Regions from separate parts of the Pseudomonas sp. LG1E9 genome, predicted to be linked through region 2. Evidence: predicted binding sites of a transcription regulator. Region 2 holds the regulator's gene; the other holds the start of a gene.

Region 1 (3,411 bases), 810 kb from region 2:
TTCCCGCCAAGATTCAAACAAAAGCCCCGCGATTGCGGGGCTTTTGTGTTTCTGCGGTTTGGCAGTCCGATGGGCAATACTTCGCCGTGCCACTCCCGCAGCCAATCTTCAAGGCCGTTTCTCATCTCAATCAGCAAAAAAGCTGAGCCACCGAAAGCAGGCAGATCACTTGGGCAAACATTTGTGCTCGAATTGGATGTTTCATCGCCGTCACCTCGTTTGCAGTTGCCGGTGGTAGTGCCGTAGGCGATGTGCATACACACGCCAGGCCGCTCGAAGGTTGAAATGCCACCCTGGCTCGCCAACAACACACGCAACTGCTCCAGAAAGTATAGACCCTGAAACGAATTCGTCACGAAACGCGCTGGCATGCGGGTCTCATGACAATTTGCCGATGCCTGTCGCACTTTTTTTGATTTCTCTGCTCTATCTTTGTCCCAGCCCCGCCGATTCCCCGCGAGGGCAGAAGAACAAGATCGGGTGCCGATGGATCGCACGTTTCCTCTTTCAAACATTCGTCGCATACGCCGGCTGCTGCTGTTGGCTGCGATCTTCATATTCGGCGCGACAGGTTGCACCCAGCAACAGGGGCAGGACATTGCCAAGCAGTTCACCAATGGCAAGCCCGATGAGTTCTTTCAGACCAGTGTCGATCGCATGGCCACCCTGGGCATGCGCGACAATCTGCAAAGCCTGTATCTGCTGATGAGCAAGCTATACCTGCGTAACCCCAGCCAGTGGCGGCAATCGGGTTATCCGGATGCGGTGAGTGCCGAGCGGGAAATTCGCCAGGCAATCGAGCAGCGTCGACCGCTGCCTGCCCTGGGTGAGCGTCGAGACCTGGCCGCGTTGAGTTACTCCTTGAGTCCGGAGTTTCAGGGCGACCGGGTGGGCGCCTTTATATACGCGATCGGCAGTATGTTGGTGACCGCCCACGGCGGGCGCACTGAGTTCTACATGACCGATTCGATCAACCCGCAGTTCGTCAGCAATGCCGCGCGCAATATCGAGAAGGCTACTTGGCTGCTGAGCAAGCGTCAGGATGCGAATGGCGTGTTGCTGCTGTTTTCCAATGAGATCTCGGAGGAGGGCAGCAACCTCAGTTTTGCCGTGGAGTTCGGCAAGATTGTGGCGCGGCTTGACCTGCTGACCCAGATGCTGGATGAGCGGTATCGGCGTATCGGGCTCAACTATGCGCAAAGTTTGTTGCTGATGAATTTCCTGCCGGTGCAGTGAACGGATGGCGCGTACGGCTTTTCTCTTTTCAATGTAGGAAGTGGCCTATGTTGCGCCCCCATGCTTGAAACGCCCCGACGTCGGCAATAGCCTCGGACTTTTCCGAAAAAGTGAGGCCCTACCTTGGGTAAGCGAAAAACGGTGTGGCCGACGGACCGCGAGATACGCCTGCGCTTTATCCTCTTTGCCGTTATCGACGCCGCAAGTGTCGAGGGGGTTCCTGCCGAGTTGTTATTACCGGCGCACAAATTGCTGCGTGATTCACCCACCGAGGCGCAGTTTGTCGAGGCCCTCAGGGCAATACTGGCGGCCGACCAGATGCACGGCTTCAGGTTTGCGGTGGGCTCCGAGGCGGACGATCTGATGCAGACACTGGATAGGCCTGCCGGTTAGATCTATTTCTGTTGCGCGAGACAACTGAGTGAGCAACTAACTGTTCATCGGCCTATGCTCAAGCCGCAGGCCGCATGGCCGATGCAGTGATGACTACCTCAGGGACGCCGCCATGTTCAATCGCCGCTTGAAGAAGGATCTGCAGGACCGGGACGACGAGCTTTTCCAATTGCGACAGCTCGTTACGCAGTATGACCGCGGCATGCTCTCAATATGCCTGGATGCCGACATGCGGCTCATTGCCGTCAACGAGGATTTTGCCCGGACCCTGGGCTACTCCTGCGAGCAATTGCAGGGCCGTCTCTTGAGTGAAATTGTTCCGCCTTACGTCAGGGATTTACCTTGTTTCCGTGATTTCAATGCAGCAGTCGCCCGCTCCGAGCCGGTGAGCGACGATTACCGCTTCCTGCGCAGTGACGGCAGCCTGGCCTGGATCAACCTCACCTGGTGCCCGATCAACGCGCGTGACGGTCAGCTGTCGCAAATCCAGGGCTACGGCATCGAGGTCAGTCGCGCCATTGAGCAAGCCAAGGAAAACGAAGCGTTTATCAACGCGTTGATCCGCTCGACGGCCGTCATTCAGTTCAGATTGGATGGGACGGTGGTCACCGCCAATACCCAGTTTCTCGACGCCATGGGCTATACGCTCGATCAGATCGTCGGCAAAAAGCACAGTCTGTTTTGCACCGCGCAGGAGGCCGCTTCGAGCGGATACGCCGCGTTCTGGCAAACCCTCAATCGCGGCGAATTTGTTGCCAGCCGCTTCAAGCGTGTGGACAGCCGCGGCAACGAGGTCTGGCTCGAAGCCACCTACAACCCGGTGCACGACGCCGAGGGCAAGCTGTGCAAAGTGGTCAAGTTTGCCAGTGTGGTCACCGACCAGGTCTTGCGCGAGTCCGAGGTCAAGGCCGCCGCCGGCGTTGCCTACGAGGTTTCTTTACAAACCGACGTCACGGCCGAACGCGGCGCGGCGGTTGTGCAAGACACCGTGCAGACCATGCAAAACATTGCCCTGCAAATGCAATCCGCCACCGGCAGCATTGAGGCGCTGGGCAAACAGTCGCTGCTGATCAGCGCGATTGTGCAGACCATCGGCGGCATCGCCGCGCAAACCAATCTGCTTGCACTCAATGCCGCCATTGAGGCTGCTCGTGCAGGTGAACAGGGCCGTGGATTCGCGGTGGTGGCGGATGAAGTAAGGCAATTGGCCAGCCGTACCAGCACGGCAACCGAAGAGATCGTCAGCGTGGTCCAACAGAACCAGCGCCTCGCCGACGAAGCCATTACCGAGATGTTCAGCAGTCGCGAGCAGGCTGAGCAAGGCTTGACACTGGCCAACCAGGCTGGCGCCGTCATCACGGAGATCCAGGGTGGCGCCAAGCAGGTGGTGAACGCAGTGGGGCGTTTTGCGAACGAGCTGCAATAGCCCAGGCATAGGGCTGCTTGGTTTTGATTTGAGAATCAGGAGAGTGCTATCAAACCTTTAACCCCTGAAGAACTGGCGGTCATCGCCGAGATAGAAACAGCGTCCAATATCCTGCGCCTGACCACGCGCTTGACGGATATGCGCTTCTCGGCGATCTCGAAGATGACCGACACCCACTGGGTGGCCTGCGCGGTGTACGACGAGCTGCATTTTGGCGTGGAGGTCGGGCATGAATTGCAGCTTGAAGCCACGCTGTGCAACGGTCTGCGGGCCAATCCCAAGCCCATCATTATCGAACACGCCAGCAAGGATCCGGTGTTCTGGCAAAATCCTTTGCCCAGTAAACATGGCTTCGA
Region 2 (3,411 bases):
TTCGCTGAACATGCCGTTGACCGCATCCAGTGCTTCGAGAATCACGTCCATCAACTCCGAATCAACGTGACGCTCACCCTTGCGCAGGATGTCGAACACGTTCTCGGCGATGTGGCAGCACTCCACCAGCTCATGGAGCTGGAGGAAGCCGGCGCCCCCTTTTACAGTATGAAAACCGCGAAAAATTGCATTGAGCAGGTTCGCATCATCCGGTCGGCTTTCCAGCTCGACCAGTTGTTCGGACAGTTGCTCTAAAATTTCGCCGGCCTCTACAAGGAAATCCTGAAGGATCTCTTCATCGGCGCCGAAGCTCATGTGGGTGCTCCTTAGAAGCCTAAACTGGATAACAGGTCATCTACGTCATCCTGACCTGACACAACGTCTTCACGTTTATCGGCATGAATCTGCGGACCTTCACCCTTGGCGAGATGTTTTTGTGGATCTTTTTCAGAGAGGATCGCTTCGCGGTCATGTTCGATGCCGGCAAAACGGTCTACCTGGCCAGCCATGAGCACCAATTTGAGCAGATTGCTTTCCACTTCGGTGACCAACTGGGTCACGCGCTTGATCACCTGACCAGTGAGGTCCTGGTAATCCTGGGCCAGCAGGATGTCATTGAGGTTGCTGGCGACCGTGCGGTTTTCCTGTTCGCTGCGCGACAGGAAACCGTCAACCCGACGGGCCAATTCACGAAACTCTTCAGCCCCCACTTCACGACGCATGAAGCGGCCCCAGTCAACGCTAAGCGCCTGGGCTTCAGTGGCCATGCCATTGACCAGAGGCGTGGCGTTTTCCACCAGGTCCATGGTGCGGTTGGCCGCGGCCTCGGTCAGCCTGACCACATAGGACAGGCGTTCGGTGGCATCAGTGATCTGCGAGATTTCTTCGGCCTGGGGCATGTGCGGGTCAATCTGAAAATTGACGATCGCACTGTGCAGCTCGCGTGTGAGCTTGCCCACTTCCTGGTACAGGCCGCGGTCACGGGTCTGGTTGAGCTCATGGATCAACTGCACCGCGTCGCCGAAATGGCCTTTTTCAAGGCTGTCGACCAACTGGTGAGCATGCTTTTTCAGGGTGGACTCGAAGTCTCCCTGTGACGATTCGTTATGCTCCATAGCTCCCCCGCGATGGCATTAGCCGTGGATGCGTTCAAAGATCTTTTCGATCTTCTCTTTCAAGGCCTGTGCAGTGAATGGCTTGACCACGTAACCGTTGACCCCGGCTTGGGCGGCTTCGATGATCTGCTCACGCTTGGCTTCGGCGGTTACCATCAACACGGGAAGACTGCGCAATTTTTCGTCGGCGCGCACGTGGCGCAACAAGTCGATGCCCGTCATGCCCGGCATGTTCCAGTCCGTTACCAGAAAGTCGATGCTCCCGCTGTTGAGGATCGGAATCGCCGTAAGGCCGTCATCCGCCTCGACCGTGTTTGTGAACCCAAGGTCACGCAACAGGTTTTTTATGATCCGCCGCATCGTTGAGAAGTCATCAACGATGAGGATTTTCATGTTCTTGTCCAATTCGACCTCCAAGCAGTCTTAAACGCGCCCAGCACCTGGACGCGCCATTTCAATCAACAGGCATTACACAAAAAGGACTGCCGGGGGCACCACGGATCGAACCCGCGACGGCCTATCACCATCGCGGTATCGCTTTGCAGTGCTCCCCACACTGCCTGTCAGCGCGCTCGCCACTCTCCCAAACGCCCCCGCAAGCGGGCTGCGCATTGGCTGTGCAACTGGCTGACACGCGATTCGCTGACCCCCAGGACCTCACCGATTTCCTTGAGGTTCAGCTCTTCGTCGTAGTACAGCGCCAACACTAACCGCTCGCGCTCGGGCAAGTTGGCAATGGCGTCCGCCAATGCGCCCTGGAAGCGTTCATCCTCCAGGTCACGTGACGGCTCCATGTGCGCGCTCGCGCCGTCCTCGTGCAACCCTTCGTGTTCGCCGTCCTGCAACAGGTCGTCGAAACTGAACAGGCGGCTGCCCAAGGTATCGTTCAAAATCCCGTAGTAATCGTCGAGACTCAATTGGAGTTCGGCCGCAACTTCGTGATCTTTAGCGTCGCGGCCGGTTTTTGCTTCAATTGCACGAATTGCGTCACTGACCATGCGCGTATTGCGGTGCACCGAACGCGGTGCCCAATCGCCTTTACGCACCTCATCGAGCATCGCGCCACGGATGCGGATGCCCGCATACGTCTCGAAACTCGCGCCTTTGCTGGCGTCGTATTTGGTCGACACTTCGAGCAAGCCGATCATGCCGGCCTGGATCAGGTCTTCGACCTGCACGCTGGCAGGCAGGCGTGCCAACAGGTGATAGGCGATACGCTTGACCAGCGGCGCATAGCGCTCAATCAACTCACCCTGACTGTCACGGGCAGACTTCTTGTAGGCGTTGTAGCCGTTCGCTGTCATAGCACCGGTCCTGCGCTCGTCTGATGTACCAATCGCTCGACGAAAAACTCCAGATGCCCCCGTGGGTTGGCGGGCAACGGCCAGGTATCGACCTTCTGGGCAATAGCCTTGAACGCCAGTGCGCATTTGGAACGAGGGAACGCTTCGTAGACCGCACGCTGCTTTTGCACAGCCTTGCGCACACACTCGTCGTAGGGAACTGCGCCGACGTATTGTAAGGCGACATCGAGAAAGCGATCCGTGACCTTGGTCAACTTGGCGAACAGGTTGCGCCCTTCCTGCGGGCTCTGGGCCATGTTGGCCAGGACGCGGAAGCGGTTCATGCCGTAGTCACGGTTAAGCAGTTTGATCAGGGCGTAGGCGTCGGTGATCGAGGTGGGTTCATCGCAGACCACCAGCAACACTTCCTGCGCGGCGCGCACGAAGCTGACCACGGACTCGCCGATCCCGGCGGCGGTGTCGATCACCAGCACGTCGAGGTTGTCGCCGATATCACTGAATGCCTGGATCAGGCCGGCATGTTGCGCCGGGCTCAGGTGCACCATGCTCTGGGTGCCAGAGGCGGCCGGCACGATGCGGATCCCACCGGGGCCCTGCAGCAGCACATCGCGCAGCTCGCAGCGCCCTTCGATCACATCGGCAAGGGTATGTTTGGGCGTCAGTCCCAGCAGAACGTCGACGTTCGCCAACCCCAGGTCAGCGTCCAGCAGCATGACGCGACGGCCAAGCTCTGCCAGGGCCAGGGACAAATTCACTGACACGTTAGTTTTCCCGACGCCACCTTTGCCGCCGGTCACCGCGATCACCTGTACGGGATGCATGCTGCCCATTTTATTTCTTTACCTTGTCTTGCTTAGACGCAGGCTACATGGCTTGGCCGCGTGAATCGCTTGCAGACCATCGATGTAGGTACATTTCACGGTGTTCATCCTGACTTCAACCGACCCGTTTTGCCGGGTTGTGGTAGAGGTCGGCGAACATATCGGCCATCG

Evidence for each region. Region 2 encodes FliA, which starts transcription of late flagellar genes. Its sites were predicted from a motif close to CTAAAGTTTNNNNNNNNNNNGCCGNTAA; they were not measured.
Region 1: DNK50_RS19320 (methyl-accepting chemotaxis protein) is a predicted target of FliA. The motif match lies at 1,687-1,714, and genes of this name have one in related genera.

What each region holds. Positions count from the first base shown of each region.
Region 1 covers NZ_CP029983.1:4,256,038-4,259,448, reverse strand. Annotated here, with positions in the region: tRNA gene DNK50_RS19335 (tRNA-Ser) at 1-9, shown strand, start outside; gene DNK50_RS19330 (hypothetical protein) at 487-1,236, shown strand; gene DNK50_RS19325 (hypothetical protein) at 1,360-1,629, shown strand; gene DNK50_RS19320 (methyl-accepting chemotaxis protein) at 1,742-3,055, shown strand; gene DNK50_RS19315 (GAF domain-containing protein) at 3,185-3,411, shown strand, end outside.
Region 2 covers NZ_CP029983.1:5,070,837-5,074,247, forward strand. Annotated here, with positions in the region: gene DNK50_RS23140 (chemotaxis protein CheA) at 1-315, opposite strand, end outside; gene DNK50_RS23145 (protein phosphatase CheZ) at 327-1,115, opposite strand; gene DNK50_RS23150 (chemotaxis response regulator CheY) at 1,134-1,508, opposite strand; gene fliA (RNA polymerase sigma factor FliA) at 1,679-2,419, opposite strand; gene fleN (flagellar synthesis regulator FleN) at 2,416-3,249, opposite strand; gene flhF (flagellar biosynthesis protein FlhF) at 3,356-3,411, opposite strand, start outside.